2 regions of the Lactobacillus sp. ESL0791 genome follow, and region 1 is predicted to be linked to the other one. Evidence: riboswitches for the same ligand, from Rfam matches in the RefSeq annotation. Region 1 holds a riboswitch; the other holds the start of a gene.

Evidence for each region. A riboswitch is a leader RNA that binds a small molecule or an ion and turns the genes downstream of it on or off. The one in region 1 is predicted to bind thiamine pyrophosphate.
Region 2: linked by a shared signal. The riboswitch ahead of PT285_RS07485 (ECF transporter S component) and the one ahead of cytX (putative hydroxymethylpyrimidine transporter CytX) in region 1 are both predicted to bind thiamine pyrophosphate.

The regions. Positions count from the first base shown of each region.
Region 1 is NZ_JAQTHU010000001.1:198,966-210,665, reverse strand. It holds gene PT285_RS01070 (glycoside hydrolase family 1 protein) at 1-1,006, opposite strand, end outside; gene PT285_RS01065 (beta-glucoside-specific PTS transporter subunit IIABC) at 1,035-3,011, opposite strand; gene PT285_RS01060 (PRD domain-containing protein) at 3,145-4,020, opposite strand; TPP riboswitch at 4,264-4,365, shown strand; gene cytX (putative hydroxymethylpyrimidine transporter CytX) at 4,430-5,605, shown strand; gene PT285_RS01050 (O-acetyl-ADP-ribose deacetylase) at 5,657-6,172, opposite strand; gene PT285_RS01045 (tyrosine-protein phosphatase) at 6,169-6,939, opposite strand; gene glpK (glycerol kinase GlpK) at 6,969-8,471, opposite strand; gene PT285_RS01035 (ASCH domain-containing protein) at 8,657-8,998, shown strand; gene PT285_RS01030 (type 1 glutamine amidotransferase) at 9,027-9,695, shown strand; gene lepA (translation elongation factor 4) at 9,737-11,524, opposite strand; gene PT285_RS01020 (TetR/AcrR family transcriptional regulator) at 11,502-11,700, opposite strand, start outside.
Region 2 is NZ_JAQTHU010000001.1:1,521,497-1,534,510, forward strand. It holds gene scrK (fructokinase ScrK) at 1-177, opposite strand, end outside; gene PT285_RS07445 (VOC family protein) at 320-697, opposite strand; gene PT285_RS07450 (glycoside hydrolase family 32 protein) at 733-2,142, opposite strand; gene PT285_RS07455 (PTS sugar transporter subunit IIA) at 2,160-2,570, opposite strand; gene PT285_RS07460 (PTS sugar transporter subunit IIB) at 2,590-3,078, opposite strand; gene PT285_RS07465 (PTS system mannose/fructose/sorbose family transporter subunit IID) at 3,091-3,879, opposite strand; gene PT285_RS07470 (PTS sugar transporter subunit IIC) at 3,872-4,645, opposite strand; gene PT285_RS07475 (sigma 54-interacting transcriptional regulator) at 4,797-7,538, opposite strand; gene udk (uridine kinase) at 7,767-8,408, shown strand; gene PT285_RS07485 (ECF transporter S component) at 8,470-9,048, opposite strand; TPP riboswitch at 9,099-9,192, opposite strand; gene PT285_RS07490 (MFS transporter) at 9,247-10,479, opposite strand; gene PT285_RS07495 (M42 family metallopeptidase) at 10,577-11,662, opposite strand; gene PT285_RS07500 (APC family permease) at 11,719-13,014, opposite strand, start outside.

The DNA.
Region 1 (11,700 bases):
TGCCGTTAACCGTTTCGTGTTTTTCATGAGTCACATCAACAACCGATGACATGTAGTAACTAAAGCCAATATAGTCAACCGGATATTTAGCAAGCAGGTCTAATTCTTCTTGGGTGTAATCAAGATCGCTTAGTTGCACACCGTTGCGTGCAAGCAAGCTCTTGGTGTAAACCGGGTAATGTCCCCGCACTTGCACATCCGCACAGAAGAAGTTATTAGCTTGATTATCCTGCAATGCTGCCAATTGATTTTTAGGATCACAATCATAACTATACGTCGTCGCATACAAAATCATGCAGCCGATCTTCAGATGAGGATCTAATTCATGCCCAATTTTAACCGCCTTGGCGCTCCCAACAAACTGATTATGCCAAGCCTGATAAACATTCTTCTTATCATCAGCACCGTTGGCAGTAACAAGTCCCTGCCCCATTACTGGGAAATGCGCAGCACTGTTGATTTCATTGAAAGTCATCCAGTACTTAACTTTTTTGTAATAGCGCGTCAAGACAGTCCGGGCAAAGCGCTCATAAAAATCAATCAACTGCTTATTCTTCCAGCCGCCATATTTCTTAGCCAAAGTTAATGGCAATTCATAGTGCGAAATTGTAATAACCGGCTCAATCTGATACTTCAAACATTCATCGATTAATGCATCGTAGAATTTCAGGCCCTCTTCATTAGGCTCAGTTTCATCCCCGTTAGGATAAATACGTGACCAAGCAATTGAGAAACGATAGCACTTGAAGCCCATTTCGGCAAACAAGGCAATATCTTCTTTAAAATGATGATAATGGTCAATTCCAATATGATTCGGATAAAATTTTTTCGGATCAATTGAAAAATCAAAATCAGGTTTATTAACCAAATCAATCCGGTCACGGCCTTCAGGCAAAACATCGGCAATCGATAAACCTTTGCCGCCTTCTCGATATGCACCTTCTAATTGGTTGGCAGCCGTTGCGCCACCCCATAAAAAGCCATCAGGAAAGTCTATTGAACTCATTCTTATCTTCCGTCCCTTCTCAAAACGTTTACTGTAAATCTAAGAATTTATCACTTATCTTTATTTTACCAGAAGTCAGTACTTTTACATCATGGTAGTTCTTCATATTAGTGACAATTACCGGCGTGGTAACTTCATAGCCGGCTTCTTTAATTGCATCTAAATCAAATTCAATCAGCGGTTCGCCAGCTTTGACGGTCTGATCTTTTTTAACCAGCGTCTTGAAGCCTTTGCCGTCAAGTTCCACAGTATCCATCCCAATATGAATCATGATTTCAGCACCATTAACGGATCTCAAACCAATTGCGTGTCCGGTTGGGAAGACCATTGCAATCTGCCCATCAACCGGCGAGCAAACCTTGCCTTCGCTAGGTTCAATTGCAGCTCCTTTACCCATGGCGCCACTTGAGAAAACTTCATCTTTTACTTCACTTAAAGGAACAACTGTCCCAGATAATGGGGCAAGAACAACTTCTGCTTCATTGTATGAATCTGCAGCAGCATTTGACTTTTTAGAATCAGCAATCTCGGTAACTTCCGCATTGGCATTATTTTCAGCCGCAGCAACTGCGGGTGCTACTTCGCCCTCAAGCGGAGCATCAACACTATTCTTGCCAAAAATCATTTGAAAAGCAAAACCTAAAACAGTGGCAACAGCCATTGCAATAATCAAGCCGTATACGCGCATATCGATACCAGATTTACTAATAGCATCAGGAATGGAGAAAATACCCATGCCGGCCATGATATAAACCTTAGTACCAAAACCACCAATCAATGCACCACCAATTGCGGAAGCAATACAACTGAGAATAAACGGCTTTTTACGCGGTAACGTTACACCATAAATCGCTGGCTCAGTAACACCGAAGATTCCTGAAACAAATGCAGGAATCGCAATGCTGCGGGTCTTTTCATCTTTGGTTTGTAAAATAATAGCAGCAACAACACCAGTTTGCGCAAATGATGCAGCAAGGGATAAACCTAAAATCGGGTCATAACCCATTGCGGCAATATTGGTCATCATGACGGCAACAAAGCCCCAGTGAACACCAAAAATAACAAATACTTGCCAGAAGGCCCCCATTAATGCACCAGCTAAGATTGGACTGAAGTTGTAAACAGCAGAAACACCTGCAGCAATTGCATCACCAAGCCAAGTAGCGATTGGCCCAATAACGATAAAAGTTACTGGAATGGTAATTAATAAGACCATAAACGGTACTAAGAATGTCTTAACGACGTCCGGAATAATCTTGCGGGCTAATTTATTAACCTTTGAAGCAAACCAGATTGCCAAAATAATCGGGATAACCGATGAAGTATAATTCATCGAAATTACCGGAATCCCTAAGAAGGTCATGTGGATCGGTGCTTGGAAGATTGTTCCCTTAAACAAAGTATACAAAACGGTCTTACTGCTAGTCATTCCGACAATTGTTGGATAACAAAGCGCTGCACCAATTGTGGCACCAAGATAACCATTAATGCCGAATTTCTTGGCAGAAGAAATCCCCAAAATAACCGGCAAGAAGTAGAACAAACTGTCACCAATTGCATTTAAAACGATATAGGTACCTGAGGTTTGTGTTTCCCAGTTCAAAGCAACAAACATTGCATTGAAACCCTTGATCATTCCGGCGGCACACATTGGTCCTAAAATCGGGTTGAAAATGCCAGAGATCAGATCAATAAACCGGTCCATCAAACTCATATTGCTGGTATCAACGTAATCATCAGCAACTTCGCCGCCGTCTTGAAAGCCACCAACTTTCACCAGTGTATCGTAAACATCGGCCACATTATTGCCAATAACTACCTGATACTGTCCACCTGATTTAACAAGTGAAATAACGCCATCAGTTGCCTTCATGGCATCATCGTTAGCCTTCTTTTGGTCCTTCAACTTAAAGCGCAGCCGCGTCGTACAATGCACAACACTGGCTACATTATCCTTACCGCCGACATTGGCGATAATTGCCTTACTTAAATCTTCGTAAGCCACTTTGCTTCTCCCTCAATTTTTCAAAATAAAAACCCGCAAAGTACTAAAGGACGAGTAAAAACGTCCTTTATACTTCCGGGTTAATGCCTGCTTTACCAGTAACACGCCACTAGCATAAATAAACTAATAACTGTTAAACTTTATCAACTTTGTGTGTATTGTTATCACTCTGCCTGTGCGTTACCCGCCAAACATGCAGTGTCAAATACACTTCATCATCCGGCTGCAATTGCCAGCCGGCCTGTTCATGTAAATAAGTCCCGATCTTCAAAACCGTATCATAGGCTTTAGCATACTTGGATTTCATTAATTCCAGCAATGCCGAATCTAGTTCACTGCCCTTCTCATCTTCTTGGCCAATGATATGGCGTACCATGAAGGCCCGCAAATGGGTCATGAAACGGTTAAAATTAAATGATTCCGTGTCCAGCTGCAGACCGTATTGATACTCAATAATCGCAATTACGCCGCGGATTAATTTGGTAATCTTAATCGTATCCTGCAGCTTGGTCTGACCAGAACCAGCATTGATAAAGTGATAGGTCAAATAGACCGCTTCACCATTCGCTAAAGGCAGACCGCTTTTTTTCCTCATTAATCCCAGGGCTTCTTTTGCTACTGCAAATTCTTTCGGAAAAAGTTTTTTCATCTCCCAGCGAACGGTATCCTCACCAAGCTCAATCTGTTCATTGGCCCGTTTCAGCATAAAATCAATATGGTCTGCTAAAACTAAATACTGGTAATCAGAAAATTTAATTTGCAGCTCAGTCGAAGCCAGATCGATTACATCCGTCGTCAGCGATAACGTGCGCGCGTCAATATCCCTGACACTGTCAACCATCTTGATATTTTTCTCAACGGCAACAAAACGGTGTGTAATTTTTTCTTCATCAACGAGGTCGCCCGGCTTTTTGCCAAAACTGACACCATTACCAACGACCACCCACTTATGACCGGTTTCATCGGAGACTAAGGCAGCATTATTGTTAAAATTCTTGATAAATTTCACTCAGGCTGCCTCCTTAAATAAAAAAACCTACAAATAGCTAACAGCAAATATACCGTTATTGTCATTTATAGGTTTATGCCTGATCGAATCAGTAACACACTTATTTACATTTTATATTATAAATCAGTGCTAAAGCGATTTCAATCTTTATTTACAGAAATTTGGGCAGTAATTCACTAAATCTTTTTTATCAAAAATAAAACGCAACTCGGCAAATCGTGGTAAACTACTCTTAATTAAATATCTAAAAACTAGGGGTGCTGTCAAAAGCTGAGACTGGTGCAAAAGCCTAACCCTTGAACCTGTTAAGTTAGAACTTGCGTAGGGAAGTTTTTAAAGCTCTTTTATGGAAATCTTTTACTCATGCTAATTTAATGGGTAAAAGATTTTTTTCTGAAAGAGGTTTCTAATGAAAAATACCAAATTAAGCAGTTTATTTCTTTTGTGGTTCGGCACGGCGATTTCCATTGCCGAAATTGTTACTGGAACCTTAATGGCGCCGCTGGGCTGGGGCAAGGGGATCACCGCAGTCATTATCGGACACGTAATTGGCTGCTTTTTATTTTTGCTGCCAGCTGCTTATCTGTCAGCTATTCAAAAAAAGACGGCCATTACCGTTACCGGAAATATTTTTGGTAAAACCGGGGTTATTTTGTTTTCACTGCTAAATGCAATTCAGCTAATCGGCTGGACGGCGGTAATGATCGTTACCGCGCAGGTTGCCCTCAACAGCATGACCGGCAAACTTTTTCATTTTCAAAACTCGGTTTTAATGGCAATTATTGTTGCAGCCTTAATCATTGTGTGGCTGCTTTTCAACCATGATTGGCTTTTCAAAATCAACAATACGGTTGTCATATTATTAACCATTGGGGTAATAATTATTGCCTGGATTTTTACAACTAAACACTTTCCTATGGCTGGGACCTTCAGAGGCCATATCAGCTTTGGTAGCGCCGTTGAACTAAACGTGACGATGGCGCTTTCTTGGCTGCCAGTAATCGGTGATTACACGTGTCAGGAAAAGCAGCCTTTCAAAAGCAGTTTGGTCAGTGTCAGCGGTTATTTTCTTGGCAGCAGTGCAATGTTTATTTTAGGTTTGCTAACAGTAGTTAAAACCGGGCAAAGTAACTTTACAACTGCCTTAGCACAAACTAATTTAGGACTAGTTACATTATTGATTATTATTTTTTCAACTGTCACCACGACTTTTATGGATGCTTATTCCGCAGCGACCAGCCTTGACAATATCCTGCACCGCGGGCACGTTAATCTGCTGGCCATTCTAGCAACGATTATTGGTCTAGTTATCTCGCTAGCCGTCTCCCTTAATTACTACCAAAATTTTCTAAATGCGATTGGTGCTGTCTTTACCCCGCTCTTTGCCATTCTTTTTGTCAGTATCTTCATTATTAAGCGGAATTTGGGAACAATTATCAATTTTGGCTGGTGGTTAATCGGGGTAATCGCGTACTCCTTTTTACAGCGGTTAGATTTTGTTTGGGGAACAACCTTCCTATTGCTACTCTTTCTATTGATTGGCCTGCTCGTTACCAGCCTCTTTGTTCAGCGGCAAGTGAAGTAGTCACTGAAAAATTTGATAAAAATAAATAGGAAGCTTTTTGGAAAAAGCTCCCTATTTATTTTGCGCCGCAAGTGTATCTTTAAAAAGACGCGCCGTCTGATGGTCGTAGGCGCACATGGTAACCTGCATTTCATAGTCAGCATTATCAGTTAACCATTGCTTGATTGTCTCAAAGGCGATTCGACTGGCTGCCTTAGCCGGAAAACCATAGGCACCCGTCGAAATTGCTGGAAAAACAATACTATGCAAATTTCTTTGCTTAGCTAACTCCAAACAATTATGGTAACAAGCAGCAAGCAGCTCATTATCCTGCTTTATTCCCGAATAAACCGGTCCCACTGTGTGAATCACATATTTAGCGGGCAAATTATAGCCCTTAGTAATTTTAGCTTGACCTGTAGCACAGCCGTGAAGTGTGCGGCACTCTTCTAACAATTTTGGTCCTGCTGCCTGGTGAATTGCACCATCAACGCCTAAACCGCCTAACAGCGACTTATTAGCCGCATTGACAATTGCGTCCGCCTTTATTTTGGTGATGTCAGCTTGAATAATTGTTATTTTTGTCATTTCAAATACATCTGCCTTAAATGTGCTAAATCTTCTTGACTAAAGCCCAATTCCTTAACAAAAAAGCGGTCAAAATCACCCCAGCCGGCACGAATGGTCTCGGTAATCCCACGAATCGCAGTTCCCTCACCCTTGGTGACATTCATTTTTGCAACCATCTGGGTAATTTCATCGTTACTCGGCAGCTGCCGCGAAGCCGCAAAATCGTACAATTTATTGGTCAATAAATAATCACGTGCAATCGTATCATCGCTGACACCCAGCGCCAGTAAAATTAGGGCTGATACCATGCCTGTCCGGTCCTTGCCGGCACTGCAATGATAGACCAGTGCCTCATTTTCAGGCAAAACGAGCAGCTGAGCAAAAATTTTGGTAAATATTTCCTGGCTATGCGAATTAAGCAAAGTTTCCTGGTAAATTTGCCCAATAAAATTATTTTTCAGATCAGGAATGTGGTGAAGAAAACGGTAAATTTTATTACTGTGGTTGCCATCCCTGCTATCAGCATAAACTGGAACGTCAACATACTCAGCCTTGGGCCAAAGCAAATCCGGTGAAGCATTCTTTTCATAGGCCGAACGCAAATCGCAATCTACTGTAATCCTCAGCTTGGTCAATTTAACTTGATCCCTTGCTGACAAAGAACTCAGTGAATCTGAGCGGTAAATCTTATTCCATTTTACTGTTTGCCCAGACTCGTTCTGGTAACCGCCAACATCACGAAAATTTAACGGCCCATCTAGGCTGACAATGCGATCATGTGCCATTTTATTACCCTCCTGTTTAACAACAAGCTTTATTCCCCGTGAGCATAAACTTGTGTTGCCTTTACAGCACGCTTCCAGCCAGCGTATAATTTTTCACGCTCATTTTTAGCCATTTTGGCCTCAAAAGACTGCCCGATCAGTGAAATACTTTTCAACTCATCTATATCCTTCCAAAAGCCCACTGCCAGTCCAGCCAGAAAAGCCGCACCCATCGCCGTTGTTTCCAAGACTTTGGCTCGTTCAATTTTGGTACCCAAGATATCTGCCTGAAACTGCATCAAATAATTATTATTGGATGCACCGCCGTCAACACGCAATGTAGGAATTTCAATGCCAGAATCAATCTGCATCGTGTCAACAACATCCCGTGTTTGGTAAGCAAGCGACTGCAGGGTTGCCTTGATAAAATCATTCTTATTTGTGCCCCGTGTAAGACCATAAATTGCGCCCCGGGCTTCGGAATCCCAGTACGGTGCACCCAATCCGGTAAAGGCTGGTACGACATAAACTTCATTTTCAGAGTTTGATGCAAAAGCATCAGCTTCGGTTTCGGGCGCCGTTTTAATCATTTTCATTGAATCGCGCAGCCACTGAATAGCGCTGCCGGCAACAAAAATCGAACCCTCAAGGGCATAATTAATCTTCCCGTCCAGGCCGTAAGCAATTGTTGTCAACAGATTGTTATTAGATGTCGTCGGCTTTTCACCGGTATTCATCACGATAAAGGAACCCGTGCCATAGGTATTTTTAACCATGCCTTCCTTCAAAGCCAGCTGGCCAATCAAGGCTGCCTGCTGGTCACCGGCCATCCCGGCCAGCGGAATTTCGCCACCAAAAAAATTGTAAGGCTTGGTATAGCCGTAGACTTCAGAATTTGCCTTTACCTGGGGCAACATTTTTTCCGGAATATTCAATAATTTTAAAATATCCTGGTCCCATTTTAGATCGTGAATGTTAAACAGCATTGTCCGTGAGGCATTGGTATAATCCGTCACGTGCACCTCACCATCAGTCAGCTTCCAAACTAGCCAGCTGTCAATCGTGCCAAAAAGCAGTTCGCCTTTTTCAGCACGCTCCTGACTACCCGGAACATGATCAAGAATCCAGCGAATTTTGGTTGCGCTAAAATAAGGATCAATAATCAAGCCGGTTTTTGCCCGAATTGAATCACTGTACCCTTGCTTGATTAACTTTTCTGCTAGAGGCGTTGTCTGCCGTGACTGCCAAACAATTGCGTTATAGATTGGCTTCCCTGTTTCCTTATCCCAAATAACGGTCGTTTCCCGCTGATTTGTAATACCAATTCCAGCAATTTGGTCAGGGCGAATTCCCGAATCAATTAATGCGGTTGCCATCGTTGTCTGAACATTGTGCCAAATTTCTTCGGCATTATGCTCAACCCAGCCTGGCTGCGGGAAATATTGCGGAAATTCTTTCTGCGACGAAGCAACGGTTTTGCCTTGATGATCAATGATCATCGCACGCGTTGAGGTAGTTCCTTCATCAATTGCCATGATATATTTTTTAGTCATTATTTTTCCTTTCTTTGTGAAAGCGATTTATTATTTAAGATAATGATATTAATAAATGATACCCTTTACAAGCGGTAAATGTAACATTTAAACTATCTGTAAGTTATACTCTATTGTATAAATAAAGCTAACAGAAAGAAACAATTAATGAAAAAACAAATTATTGCCCTAATGGAAAAAGAACAATGACTACAGAAATGGGCCTGAATCACGAGCAATTATTATTGATCAAAGGTCATACCAAAACAATTGAAATCCGCTTAAATGATGAAAAACGGCGAAAGTTATGCGTCGCGGACACAATTAATTTTATTGATACAGAAACTGGTGAAACCCTTGCAGTTAAAATAAAGCAGCTGGAAACTTTCACTACTTTTGCTGCTCTTTTTACAAAATATAAGGGTGCAGAGGTCGGCAGTGCTCCGACTGACAGCCTGGACAAAATGGTTTCTGATATGTACAAAATATATTCTCCGGAACAAGAACACAAATACGGCGCTATGGCAATCACGGTTGCACCAATTTAATTCAGTTTACTTAAAAGGCAGGCACACAATGGCAGACACAACAATAAAAATCGCATATTTATACGAAGATTTGATGAACACCTACGGTGATTCCGGGGATGTCAAAATTTTACGTTTTTTCCTAAAAAAAGAGGGCTACACTACACAAATCGATAATGTTTCTCTGGGCGATCCCTTTAATGCTTTTGACTATGATTTTGTCTTTTTTGGCGGCGGGCAAGACTTTGAGCAAACCGTGGTTGCCAAAGATTTGCCGCGGCACAAAGAAACCCTGACAGAATACATCAATGCCGGCCACCCTATGCTCGGCGTCTGCGGCGGCTACCAGCTTGTCGGCACTTATTACAAAACCAATTCCGGTATCACGATCAAAGGCCTGGGTATTTTGCCTTTTCACACCGTCTTCAAGGCTGACAAACGAATGATTGGCAACACACATTACACGACGCAGTGGGGCGAGGTGCGCGCTTTTGAAAATCATTCGGGACAAACTTATTTTGATGATCAAGAAATGCTACAGCCCTTGGGTGACATGATTGAAGGCTACGGCAATAATCCGCAGGATAAAAAAGAAGGTCTGCGCTACCGCAATTTTATCGGCACCTATTCCCATGGGCCACTACTGCGCAATATCAATGTTGCCAAGGCAATCATGCAAATGATTTTGGAATGGCATGAAAAGCGGGTAACAGCGTAAATATAAAAAATGAGGTTCGATAATGAACTTCATTTTTTTCTTTATAGTTCCAAAATTGCGTTAAACACACTCTGCGGCAACTTGATATTATTTTGTGTTGCCCGCCGCTTATTCATGCTCTGCCGTCTTAATAAGGAAGCCTTTTTCGAAATACTCTTTTTTTCACCTGAAACTGCTGCATTCTTACGCAGTGGCGGTACGTCGACCCGGGCTAGGGCCTTGCCCTCAACAATTGCCTGCACCGGTGTTGGATAAAGCTGCCGCGGTACCGTCATCTTTAATTCACGCACCAGCTTTTGCGTCATCTGTGGCGCGTCCTGCCGGTGCACCACAAAGGCTAGTGAATCAACCGGTGCGTAGTTAATATCCACTTCTACTTTTACCAGGTCGCTTACTTCATAATCCGAAAACTCCGTGTTCAGGCTGGCATAGCCATGCGAAACTGACTTCAATTCCGAAAAGAAATGGTAGGCCACTTCCGACAACGGCATTTTACTAGTTACCAGAATCAGTTCGCCATTATTATCCATGTCTAACAGGCTGCCCTTATGTTGCTCAATCAGTTTTAAGACTGCGTTCAAATTATCGCTGGGAACCGTAATTTCTGCTTCGACAAATGGTTCCTCAACATAGTCAATTAAACCAAAAGCCGGAAATTGGGCCGGATTATTGATCTGCATCTTTTGCCCATTTTTCAGATAAACATAATAAGTTACGTTAGGTGCCGTCGTTAAGACATCTAGGCCGTATTCGTCATGCAGCCGCTCTCGGATAATCTGCAAGTGAAAGGCACCTAAGAAGCCGCAGCGGAAACCCACACCTAATGCCTCTGACCGCTCTTCGGTATACGAAAATGAAGTATCATTCAGACTCAACTTAGTAATTGCCTCTTTTAAGGCTGGAAAATCATTGTTCTTGGGATAAAGTCCAGCATAGACCATCTGCTTAGCCGTTTGGTAACCAGGCAAAGCTTCAGCAGTGGGGTTCTTCTTAGCGGTTAACGTGTCACCAACCCGCACTTCTTTAGGATCTTTAATGCCAGTCACCACATAGCCAACTTCCCCCGCTGACAGTTCTTTTTGTTCGTGCATGTTGGGACTAAAAATACCGATACTTTTTGCCAAAAAATCAAAATTTGTCTGCATAAACTGCAAGTTTTTGTCCTGACCGAGGTGTCCATCAAGCAGCCGCACATAGGCAACAACCCCTTGGTAGGGATCGTACAGAGAATCAAACACCAGGGCTTTTAACGGTTTAGCCGCATCCCCCTGAGGAGCGGGAATTCGCTCCTTAATCGCTTCCAGTACCTCTGGCACACCTTTGCCCGTTTTAGCTGAAATCATTAGAGTATTTTCCTTGGTAAAACTCTCATCCAGTTCATGCAGCTGCACTAGGGTCTGTTCAACATCGGCTGAAGCCACATCAATTTTATTGATTACCGGAATTAGAACCAGGTGATTTTTCTTAGCAATCCGATAATTAGCAATTGTCTGTGCCTGTACGCCTTGAGTTGCATCAACCAATAAGAGTGCACCCTCCGTGGCCGTTAAGCTTTTGGCAACCTCATAGCTGAAATCAACGTGACCCGGGGTGTCGATTAAATTATATTCGTATTCTTGCCCGTCACGTGCCTGATAATAGTTGCGGACCGTTCGCGCCTTAACTGTAACGCCGTGCTCCTGCTCCACTTCCATGTCATCAAGCAGTTGGTTGCTCTTCTCACGCTCACTCACGGTTTTAGTTAACTCCATTATCCGGTCGGCCAAGGTCGATTTGCCGTGATCAATGTGGGCAATAATTGCAAAATTACGAATTCTTGCTTGTTCCATTATTTTCATGCTCCTTTAAAAATTCGGTTAAATAATAACGCATCTGCCGCTGTGCCTCTGGTATTAAATCAATTTCAAAATCGGGATAAATAGTATTGATCTTCTGATGATTAAAACTCGACAATGATGACATATTCATTAAGCCGCTAATAATGCCACTCTGAATAATAAACAGG
Region 2 (13,014 bases), 1.3 Mb from region 1:
AAACGATGCGATCCCAATTGCTTCGACCGCAAATTTTTTAAAATAAGCTGCAGTTTTTTGCAGCGTTTCTGCAGGTGAGGTTGTCGGAATCGTGATTTGGTCTTTAATCTGGTAGTTTTCGTTGCCGACCGCACAGACAAACTTGGTGCCGCCGGCTTCAATTGATCCTAATAGCATAAATAACTTCCTTTCATCTTTGTGATTTTAGTTACACATTAATCATATGCTTAACCACGATAAATTCAATCAATTTTTCAAAAATAAAAGCCCATAAATCAGATTAGCAATCCAATTTATTCAGGCTTCTTTTTTAACAGCATTATAACTTTTGGCAAACCTCAAAAATTTCCTTATTCGGACCATAAAAGTTAAAGTATTTAATCCCGTGTTCCCAATAAGGCAAATTCTGAATGCCGTCATCAACAAATTCAACGCCCAGCTTCTGCACTTTGGCAAAGGCCTTGTCAATATCACGCGTATCCAGCGCAATATGATTAATCGCCCCGACCTTTCCAGGAGCTTCAGCTGGTGATTCCCAGCTTTCGAGCATCAGCGCGCCTAGTTGGTAAAAACCAACCCGGCTGCCGTCATTATCCTCTGTGTTGACTAGTTCAAAACCCAAGTCTTCATAAAATTGCTTGCTCTTATCAAATTCTTTTGTTGGAATCCCAACATGTTGTAATCCAGTAAAAATCATTTAATTACCTCAATTTTTTATCTAATAGTATCTTTTTATCTAATAGTATCCTGCCACTGGGTGTAATATTTCATCTTTGTAACGGCAATCTTGCCTTCGGTCACAAAGAAACTAAGTTCACGACCAGTTTTATTATACATCCTTGCACTCAACGCAACACCATTAATATATAAAATCACGATACTATCATCAACAATCAGCTTTAAATCGTAAGTCTTGCCCTTTTCTAAAGAAATTGGCCGCTGCAAGCCGGTAGTAAAATATTGCGGCCACGGGTAATTGGGCGTGCGCGAAAACTTAAGTGCGTTTTCAGGTCGTGATACTTTATACTGATAGCCTTCCCTAGTTTCCTCGTTGACAAAAGTCTTAATGCCAAATTCCTTTGTATCTTCCAAAACCTTAATTTGTGCTTCAAGCAAGAATTGTTCTGGAGTATCAGGCACGATTGTTTCTTCCTTTTTGCCATCTGCCTGCCCAAGCACAAACTCAGGCAAAATTTTGGTCATGGCAAAATTAGCAGCAATGGACGCAGGCAAGGTCACTCCTAACGTCTTATCCGCACGCTGAACAATTTTATGCGGGACAAAGGCACCGCCCCAATCCCAGTTGCCAAGATCAGTATCATTTTCTTTTGTTGCAACCCAGCCGCTCAAATAGCGACCAACATGATCATTCCCCACAGTGCGCGCCGCATAATAAGCTTTACCATCAAAAAATTCGTCGCTCAAGGAATGCCAACTGCCAAATAAACTGTTGCCAACCCGGTACTTGGTTCGTTTATCCTCAGAATATTCCGAAAACAGCAGGTACCAAGTATTATTTAACGTAAACAAATCCGGCATTTCCAACATATTAAATTCGTTGGGTGTCCAAAAGTCGCCTTTAAAATCCCAATCTTTTAGATTATTGGAAACAAAATAGACTAATCTGCCGGTAGGTTTCTTCTTATCACTCGGCAGTCTGGCCCCTAAAACAAGGACATAACGCTGCTGCTGTTCATCATAAACAATTACCGGATCACGCCAATCATTGTGATCATAACCTGGTTGCGGTACCAAACTCGTCGCCTGACCGGATTTTTGCCAATGGATTAAATCTTGACTTGTAGCCGACATCAGTATTTCGGAGGTTCTTTTGGCAAGTTTAGCTTGCCGGTTGTGCCCGGTATAAAAAGCAATTTTTTCACCCTTACCCTGGGTTACGCTTCCCGCATAAATAAACTGGTCGGCCGCATCATGCGGTCCCTTGGGCAAGACCTCGCCATAATCTTTAAAATTCACAAAATCTTTTGTTGTCACTAGTGACCAGCCAAATGGATCTGTCAACGGTTTAGGATTGCGCGTATCCCTTTGGTGAAAAAGATAAAAAGTCTGATCTTCTTCATTAAAGAATGGCATACAGTCACCGAACCAGCGATCTTTTGGCTGATAAAATATTTTCTGCATTATCTTAAAATTCCTCTTTATTCATCATCGCTGTCTTTAACTTGACCTGGAGCAAATTTGGTTAGCAGCGGCAGCTTTTGAATTCTTCTCACAACTTCTGCAAACGGGATGTTTTGCATTCTTAAATTCAAAGTTTCAACAAGAACGGGCAAGCTAACTCCACCAAAAAGTACACACTCACTTTGCCAGCATGTAGTTTTTTGGGCAAATTCATTAAATGGGGTACCGCCGGCAATATCACAAAAAATAATTGTCGGCTCAGTTAATATTGGCTTAATTAATTGGTCAACTTGCTTTGAAAAAATGCTGATACCATTATCTCCTAAGTTAATTGCTTCAATTTGGGGTGTTTCACCAAAAAAAGACTGTAAAACACGTAAAAATTCTTTTGCTAAATGGCCGTGCGTAGCGATTATAATGTTGAACATCGAATTCAATTCCTCTTTATCAAATAAAATCTTTCAAATAAACGGTTGGGCTCTGCGGTGTTGGGATTACGGTTACTTCAACCCCTTTATCAATAAGCCGCTGAAATGCTGCCCGTTCTTCATCCGTAATATTTAACGACGGCCGAACACGCTTAGTGCCTTCACGTTGGGCCATGTTGCCGACGTTTACTTTTTTAATCGGTAAGCCATTATCAATTAAATAATCAACATCCATTGGTGAAACACAGATTAACAAAACCCTTTGGCCTTTGTACTTGCCACTTTTTATATTGGCTAATGCCTTTTCTCTGCCTAAAATCGATGTGCTCACATTAGCAGGCGCAGCCAGCCTAACAACTGTTTTCCGCATATCATCGTTCATTATTGAATCATTAATTACCATGATGCGGGTTGCATTCAAGCGCCCGCTCCATTGGGTAGCAACTTGACCGTGAATCATACGGTCATCAATTCGCACATGGATAATTCCTTCCATACTTTCCGTCATTGCACTCACTCCTTAAGCCAAAATGTGCATTGCATTCAGCACAACAGATACCACTAATACAATCAAGATAACGTACAGTGGTTTTACTTTTTTACCTAGCAGGTAATAAATAATTGCGACCACCGCTGCCGGTAATAAGCCGGGCATAATTTGGTCCAAGATGCTGTTACCGGTCATCATTAATTTACCCTGTTTAAAAGTAAACGCGAGATTTACCTTAACCATCGTTGCTGCTAATGCACCAACTACCATTAATCCCAAAACCGATGCTGCGTTCGTGAGAGCCTTTAAAGTCGTGTTAATTGAAGACAACATTTTAGTTCCCGAGCGATAGCCAACGTTAAATAACGGATAAGCGGTTAGCCGCAACAGAATGGAAGCAATAATCCACAAGATACAGCCGAAGGGATTTCCCTGCAATGCCATGTTAGCAGCAATCGCGCCAAAAATTGTCCACGGAATTGTAACAAACAGGCTGTCGCCGATCCCGGCTAATGGGCCCATCAAACCAGTTTTCAAGGCACTAACCGCTTCTAATGAAGCTGTCTTGCCTTTTTCTTCCATTCCCACATCAATTCCCATAATAAATGGGGCAGTATAAGGCGTCGTATTAAAGAACTGCAGCTGGGTTTTAATTGCTGTTTCCTTCCCCTTGGGATCATCCTTGTAATTTTCTTCGATGAACGGCAGCATTGCATAGGTATAGCCGAGTCCCTCGTATTTCTCATAGTTTAACGAAGTTGCACCAAAAACAATCCAGCGATTCATTACTTTTCTATATAATTTCTTCATTTTACTCATCTTCGTCAGAACCTCCAGTCACTGTTTCTTGATTTGCATTATTACCCTTTGTTTGATTCTTGTATAAAATTAGTGCAATTGCTAATCCTACCAGTGAAATACCCACAATTGGCATCTTCAGGTAAATTGCTAACACAAAGCCGATAATAATGTATGAAAAATAGTCTCTTGTTGGCAGATACTGCAGCAGCATTCCAATTCCGACAGCAGGCAAAATTCCTGCGGCAGTCTTTAGTCCACCGGAAAGCCACGCCGGAATGTAGTTAATAAAGCTGCCGACGATCTTCGGTCCCAAGACAACCGTCAGCAAAACCGGGATGCCGGAAACAAAACTGGTAAACAATGTAGCTAAATACTGCATCCAGTTAATCATGCGGTAATTACCTTGATTGGCATACTTTTCAGCTCTCTGCTGGCAGAAAATATTCGCAGACCATTTTAAGACATCCACCTGAACAATCAGTAATGCAATCGGAATTGCCAAAGCGATCCCAATTGCGGCCGATTGGTGAGTAGCAATGGTCAGGTAAGTTCCAATCAGAGCGGCAGTTTGGTAATCCGGAACCGAGGCACCGCCGAAACTGGTAATTCCCAAAGTCATCAGCTGCAATGTACCACCGATATAAAGACCGGTTTTGACATCACCCATGATTAAGCCAGCAATCAAACCGGCAACAACGGGCTGTGAAATTCCCAATTTAGGACCTTCCTTATCAAAGTTGATAATAAAGCCGTAAATGATAATTAGTATGTTACGTAAAAGCATTTTCTTCTCCTTTTCACAAAAGTAGCAAGAGCAAATTATCCAATATTTTTGAATATTCCTTGCCCTCCTTCTAAAAAGGAAATAGCAAATTGCATGCCAAGCTCTGGTAAACAATTTGCTATTTCTTTTAAATCATTGCTCTAAAGCGCTTTTACTGGCGCGGAAAAATAATTTGGTCAATATAAATTAACTCGGAAAGGGGTATTTTCACACTATAACTGTCTTTTATCACACTAAAAGCAGTTTCAATCTTCTGGAGTTCCTGTTTATGCTTTTGCGAAAATTCTTTCTCGAATTCCGGATCCAAATCATTGGTTTCTTTTCTGATTAATCGCTCAATTAAATAGCTGATATGCACATACAAGGTAAACTTTTGTTTATTCGACAGGGTCAACGAAAAAGTTCGTTCCAATTCCTGGATAAAAATAGTGATATTTTCAATTACCTTAGGCGCATCCAGGATCGTAACCGAATTGATTGTTCGTTCGAGTGAAAAATTTTTGACAAGGCTATCGGAAATAGCAGTAATTTCTTGCTCCGAAAAAATATTCTTCAACCAGCTCTTCAATTTGGCTGTGCCTGCATCAGACAAAATCTTTTCAAGCGAAATAAAATCCATCCCTTTTATCGCTGGATTTTCAGTTCCGATAATTCCCAAAACATCATACATTTTACCGATAGTGCGAACCTTGTGTTCATCTTTTAAAGCCTGATATTCATACGGAATAATCTTGATTTTCCTGTTAGTTGCTGGCAGACACCGTTCTAACATTCGGGCAAGGTGGGTGGCCGTGCCAATTCCAGAATAGCAAGTCGTCAAGATAACTTGCGGGCGGTTATTTTTCGGATAGGTTAATTTGATTTCCAGTTGGCTGGCTTGTTTAGCCAATTTTTCAATTTCCTTGAAACTGCGCTTTTTTAAAATGCTTTCGCCTACTTCCAGTGCAAGCGAAGTTGACACGTTATTCATTAATAAAATTGGCGCATTGAGCTGTCGCGGAAACAAAGTTTCAATTTCTTTTAGTGATCCCATGTCAACTAAAATAATCAGACCATGAGTAACGTCATTATTTTCACTGTAATCAATTATTTCATTGGCAATCTGCTTCGCACCGACATTAATCGGCATATCAAATGCGTCCAGAACATGGGTGTTAAGCAGGCGGTTGACCACATTGGCAATACTGCCTGCAGTCGCATAGCCATGAGCAATTACGATGGCCTTCTCCAGCCCTGTCTTTGTTATTATTTCCAGCTTATTCAGATAGATCGTCAAAAAAACATAATCAACTTCATCTAGTTCAATTTCAAGTGTATCTTTGATCAAATTGATTAATTTTGTAACGTAAGTATATACATCCGCATATTGTTCTTGAACTGTCCGCTTTAATCGCAGCAAAATCTGCCGATTAGCCATTTCATTTGTATTCCACTGAATTTTTTGGCGCTCAAATAAATAGTAGCTAATTGCATAAATTGCGTTGCCACTGACTTTTAACTGGTAAGCATTTTTCAATTGGTCAAACAAGCGCTTAACATTTTCAATGATATACGAGAGCAAAGGAAGCTGTTTGCTATTGCCTTTTTCAAATAACAGCGTGTCAAATAGCTGATAAACGATCTGCTTTAATTTAGATTCACACTTATGCAAATCATAATCACTTTGCGCATAAGTTTCAGTTAATTGCAGCAAACTGTTAAGAAAGATTTTCTTTTCCGGAAAATTTTGTGCGATCAAATCTTCTGTCAGTGTCTCATCAGTGATTACGCGCGGCTTCCCCGGATTCTGATACAACTCAAGTTTGCTGTTAGTTAATACGTCGGACGGCAGCTGATATGCTGTAAGCATTATCTCTTTTTTGTTTTGCTGTTCGGCATTTGCTTGGGCAATTGTCATCTTAATCGCATTCTTTAGGCTGCCGATATTGCCGGCAGGCTGATAATTGCCCAGCATCTCTACCACCTGATCACTGACCTTGAGTGTTTTTCCAATTTTCTTTTGCTCATTGTTAAGCAAAGTGTAAACCAAATTTCGCCGTTCCTCTTTTCCCCGCTTACTAAGCGGCGGCAAGGTTATTTTCACAGGAATCCTGCGCATAAAAGTGGTCAAAAAATTGGTATCCAAATCTTCTGTGGTCGCAAAGCACAAGCGGACATTAACTTTCTTGCCTTTTTTCGTTTCTCCCACAGGATAAACTAAGCCTTGATCCAAGTAGGTAAATAATTTTTCTTGACCCTTAGGACCCAAACGGTGAACTTCATCTAAAAATAAAATACCGCCATCTGCTTCAACAAAGGCACCTTGATGGTCACTGTCAGCACCGGTAAACGCACCCTTAGTGTAGCCAAACAGGCTGCTCGTCAGCAATTCGGGATTATCGGCATATTGGGCACAATTAATCGTAACAAACGGCGCTGAATGAGAAACTAACTTATGCGTACGGCAAAAACGATTAATCAAACTCACCAAATAACTTTTACCGGTTCCGCTCTCACCCGTGATCAACAGCGGCAACCCGCCGTTAGGGTATAAAATTGCTGCTCGGACGCGTTCAATACTTTCTTTTAAGCTGGGATTAATTTTAGTAAAAGTTTTTAAAATATCTTCCCGTTCATTTTGCTGCTGCACCTGCGCAGTTGACTGATAGACATTTTGCGGCAGTCGATAATTTACTTTTTCAAATTCTGCTTTATGGAAAAAATACACCGGCCGGGAATCAATCTTGACTAATTTTTGTTCGTTCGCAAGCTGGTTTAAATACACGCTGACGGTATTACGCTTTGCCTTTAATCTTTTAGCAATCCCACTGGCAGTATATTCCTCACCAAGATTTGCTAAATCAATTGTTTTAGTTTGCGTTTTAAGATAATTGAGAATTTCATTTTTGAGCATTGCAAGCCTCCGCTGCTATCAATCGCTTTCACCACTAATTCTAACGCTAAGTACTATCTTTTAATAAAATAATTGCAAAATTCGTTAACTTTTTCGCCTCTTAAAGCTAATCATTTGTAAAATTTTTTCAATTCTCCCGAAAAAATGTCAAACTGCTTTTATAAGCTATTGGTATTCTATGCAAACTAAAGTAAAATATTAATTGAGTTAAGTGGAGGGGAAGCTGAAATGGTAAAACTTAAGAAGCCAGTTGTCATCGGCATTGCCGGCGGCTCCGGCAGCGGCAAAACCACGATTGCGCATAAAGTGGCCGAGCAGATGAACGCCAACGAACACATCATGATTATGACCCAAGATGCGTACTACAAAGACAACACAGGAATTTCAATGGCAGAACGCATGAAGATTAACTACGATCATCCCGATGCTTTTGACGTTCCCTACTTAACTAAGCAGCTCAACCAGCTTTTACATTATCAGGCAATTGAGCGACCGATTTATGATTTTAAGGCGCATACCAGAAGCAAGCAGACAGAACATATCGAACCTGCCGATATCATCATACTGGAAGGAATTCTGGTCCTGTTTAACAAGAAAATTCGTGACCTGATGGACATCAAGGTTTACGTCGACACCGACGACGATATTCGCTTCATCCGCCGGCTGGAACGCGACATGAACGAGCGCGGACGCTCGCTTGATTCCGTAATTACGCAATACATGGCAACAGTCAAGCCAATGTATAACCAGTTCATCGAACCGACCAAACGTTATGCTGATATTATTATCCCCGAGGGCGGTAAAAACAATGTGGCGATTGACATGCTGACCACCAAAATGCATTCCATCTTAAATCAAAAAGAACAATAGACATTAAAAAAACTGCGGCAGCTGCCGCAGTTTTTTAGTGTAATCTAAGAAATACTCTTCGTTAAGCAATTTTAGGTTTTAAAGTTTTATCAAACAGATTTGTAATTAATTTGACTAAGACACCGTCAAACAATATTGCCGAAATCATGTTGGTGATAAACATGGTTATCTGAACGGTGACGGAAAATGCATACCAGCTGTACATGATGTACGACGAGATAAAAATGCCTAGGCCGGCAAAAAGTGCCCCGGTGAGCACGCTTGCCCACGAAAATTTCTGGTAACGTTCTTTTTTCGGGAAAAAGCCAATTTCGTTGGTTGCTCCCTGAATCAAGCCGGAAATGATTGTTTGCGCGCCCCATTGGCCGCCGATTGCCATTTCAACAATTGATGACAGCACCTCACCAACGGTACCCGAACCGACCGTGGGCACAAAATACATTGCTAGCGGCGCAGCCATCAGCCACAAGCCGGAGAAAACAGTGTCCGTCACTGGAGCAAAACCAGTTGGAACCAGCAATAATTTTATCCAGTTATACGCGCCGTTAAAACCGTAAGTATAAATAATACCCATGATAATTCCAATCAGTGCCACCAAGATAATTGATTTAACATTCCACCTTGAAGATCTCGTAAACATAAAAAACTCCTTCTAATTTTATCAATTAATAAATCAGAAGGAGTTAAATAAATACCATTAAAACACTTCCCTAGCGCAGGTATTGTCCCGTTCAGGTTCCAAGGGTATTGTCTCAGCTTTGGTATTGCACCCCTAGTGATCTATTTTTTATAAATTCAATTTATTATACCACAGTTATCACGGCAGCTTAAAAAAGTTTTAGCCTTTGACCGGTGCCAGCTTTTTCAGCCCTGGCAGACTCATCATTACGATAAAACTGATGATGTAAAGGGCTGACAAGAAACCCATGACCACCGTCAAATTATAGTGATCCATCAGAATGCCAATAACCACCGATGAAAAACCGCCGATTGCCCGGCCGATATTCACGATAATATTATTAGCACTGGACCTGATTTCCGTTGGGTAAAGGCGGCTGATGACCGCACCGTAGCCGCCGAACATTCCGTTGGAAAAGAAACCGACAACTGCCCCAATCAGAAGCAGGGTCACCATGTTAGTTGCCAGGCTCAAAGTATAAACCATGATGGCGGAACCGATTAGGAAGATGCCAAAAGCCCGCCGCGGACCAAAGTAATCAAAGATTGAACCAAAGGTCATCATGCCGATGCTCATCCCAACAATTGTGGCAATCATCCATAAGCTGGAATTGGCAACGTTTAAGTGCAACTGTTTTTGCACAATCGTCGGCAGCCAGTTCATCAAGCCAAAGTAACCGGCAATTTGCACCGTCATCATCAGCATCAGACCAAGACTTTGGAAGGTTAATTTCGGTGTAGCGAACATCTTCTTAGCAACATTAGACAGCAGTGAACCTTTTTCTTCAGAACGCGCAGTCAAAAATTGCGCACTTTCGTGCAGGTGCTTTCTGATAAAGATTGTCAAAACAACCGGTACAATGCCCACCAAAAAGAGCATATGCCAGCCGGCAGTCGGAATCACCCAGGCCGCAATCAGCGCAGCCAAAATCGCACCAACCTGACCGCCGACTGCCGCAATCGAGGTCATTTTCCCAATCTGTTTCTTAGGAAAGCTTTCAGCAATCAAAGCAATACCAACCCCGTATTCACCGCCGGCACCGATACCGGCAAGAAAACGGAGGGCATAAATTAGATAAATATTATTGGCAAAAGCCATGCAGGCCGTTGCCACCGCAAAAATAATTACCGTGTGGCTAAAAGTTTTAACCCGGCCGATTTTATCGCCCAAGATGCCAAAGGCGATACCGCCGACCAGCATTCCCAGGTTGGTAACCGATGAAATCAGACCCGCAGCGCCACCTGACAGGTGCAACTCGGCAATCATCGAACTCATCGCAAACGATAAAAAAAGCACATCCATGTTTTCCAACGCAAAACCTGATGAAGTTGACGCAATGGTCCACTTCTGGTCGTTAGTTAGTACATGATTGTGCTGCTTAGTAGTATCCATATTCAATTCCTCCAAAACGAATGCTCTCTGTCATTCAATTATTTCTTCGAAACTATATTTTACTCGTTTTTTAAATTTTTACAAATATTATTTATATTTAGTTAAATTTACTGAAGCCGGCAAGTCGTTCCGTGGTCATGTCACGAATAATAGCCGTTGCTAGCTTAACCGCATTTCTGAAGTCTTCGTATGCAGTAAAGCAATACGGTGAATGTTCATAACGAACAGGAATGCCAATGACGACGGTTGGTGCCCCGTTTTCATAATACATGGCCGCACCGTCCTGGCCGCCGCCGGTTCTAACGGACCGTGTGTAAGGAATCTTATTTTGGTCGGCCAAGTCACAGACATACTGCTCAAATTTCGGATTCGGCAAAAATGACGTATCCATGTCGCGGATCATTGGTCCCCGCTTTAGGCCTGTCTGGGACAGCCAGGCAGGTGTAAAGGTATCATCCGCTGGACAAGATTCAAGGACAATTCCCAGATCAGGCTTAATCTTTCTCGTGGTCACATAAGCACCGCGCAGGCCGACCTCCTCCTGGCTGGAAAGCGCGCCAACCACGTTAAAATTGGTTTCTTCGCCTTTTAGTTCATCTAAAATAGCGACCATAGCGCCGGCACCAAAGCGGTCATCGAAATCCTTGCCAAAGAAGAGACCATTTTTATCGTTGTATTCGCACTTCACGTCGACAAAAATTGGGCAGCCCGTATCAATCTTGTAATCATTGATCGTTTCTTCGCGCGAACTCGAACCAACATCAATCGACATGTCAGCCACCTCCGGCAGCGTATTGCGCTCGGCCTGGGTCATAAAATGCGGCGGTTTTGTGGCAACGACACCTGGAATATACTCCCCGTCACGGTTACGAACACGCACCCGCAGCGCCGGAATATTATACTTTACCCAGCCGCCAAGCGGAACGAATTTGATCATGCCGCTGGGACGAACAGCCTGGGTGATAAAACCAACCGAGTCGGAATGGGCATCCATCTGAATCACCGGCCGCCCCGGTTTATTTTCTTTTTTGGCGGCATAAGCATTCAGCATCCCGTCAACCTCGACATCGGCCAGATCCTTGACCGTTTCCGTAAATAGCTTAACAAATTCTTCTTCAAAGCCAGATGTTGAATTGGCATCGGAGAAAGCCTTCATCATTTCAATTGCTTGTTCTTTTTGCATTTTGACCTCCTATTAATTCATCCCATCTATTTTAGCAAACACAGCAAGAAATGGTTTTACTTATTAGCTTTTTGCGGATATTTATGCCGGAAATAGCAATATGCTAGAGACCCAAGCCCTGGAATCACTAATCCCAATAGCGATGTAACCGGATCTCCCAAGAAGTTATTCGCTAAAATCAGCAAAAAGGCAAGCGCAGCAATGATCACCGTCCACGGATAAGCCCAAACTTTATAAGGCCGCGTCGCATCCGGTTTGCGCCAGCGCAATACCGGAACCGCCAAAATCGATAGTAAGTTAAAGATTGCCCCAGAAAAGACAACCAATGAGGTCAGCTGATCCAAATTACGCGTCAAGACAAGTAAAATCGAAATCGTCATCTGCATAAACAGTCCATGATCCGGTGTCTTGTACTTCGGATGAATATGGCCTAAAGTTTTCCAAAGCAAGCCATCCTTGGAAACGGCGTAATAATACCGGGAGAAAGCCAGAACCATCCCATTGAGTGAACTGGCCATCGCCAAAACCATAGCAATGGCAACGAAAAGAATTCCGGCGGTACCCATGAAAGTCTCAGCCACATCTGTTCCCAGATACAGTTTTCCCGCTTTTAAGGACGCATGAATTGCCTGCGGCGACAGCGACCGGTAGATGGCAAAATTAAACAGCGTGTAAACTAAGGTTGTAAATCCAACCGACAAGATTAGGGCCTTAGGCAAATTCTTTTGCGGGTTCTTCATCTCACCAGCAACGGTATTCAGGTTAGTCCAGCCTTCGTAAGCCCACAAGGAGGCAATCACGGCAAAGCTGACCATGCTGATTAACGAAAAAATATTGTTCGTTCCCGCATTATGCATACTTAATGAAAGATCTGGAGAAAACTTACCCCAGAAAATACCTAAACCAATAATGATCACCAGCGGCAAAACCTTTAATACTGTGAAGAAGTTCTGCACCATTTGACCAACATTAACACCAAAATAATTAATAATTGTAAACACGACAATCAACCCAATTGCCAGTAATTTAACAGTCCAATAATCAAACGCAAAAAATGTCTTCAGCGCCATTGGCAGGGCTATGGCAATTGCGGCAATCGAACCGGGGCCGCCAATAACAATGCTTTGGAATGTGAACATGTAACCGACAACCGGAGAAAAGGCATCCGACAAATAAACGTAAATGCCTCCAGTTGCCGGATTCATTGCCCCCAATTCCGCAAAGCAGAGGCTTCCCAGCAGTGTGACTAAACCCGCCAGCAGCCATGCCAGCAATGCATACCCCATCGACATGTTAGAACGCTCTAGCACATAGGAACCAATATAAAAAATCCCCGAACCAATCATGATTCC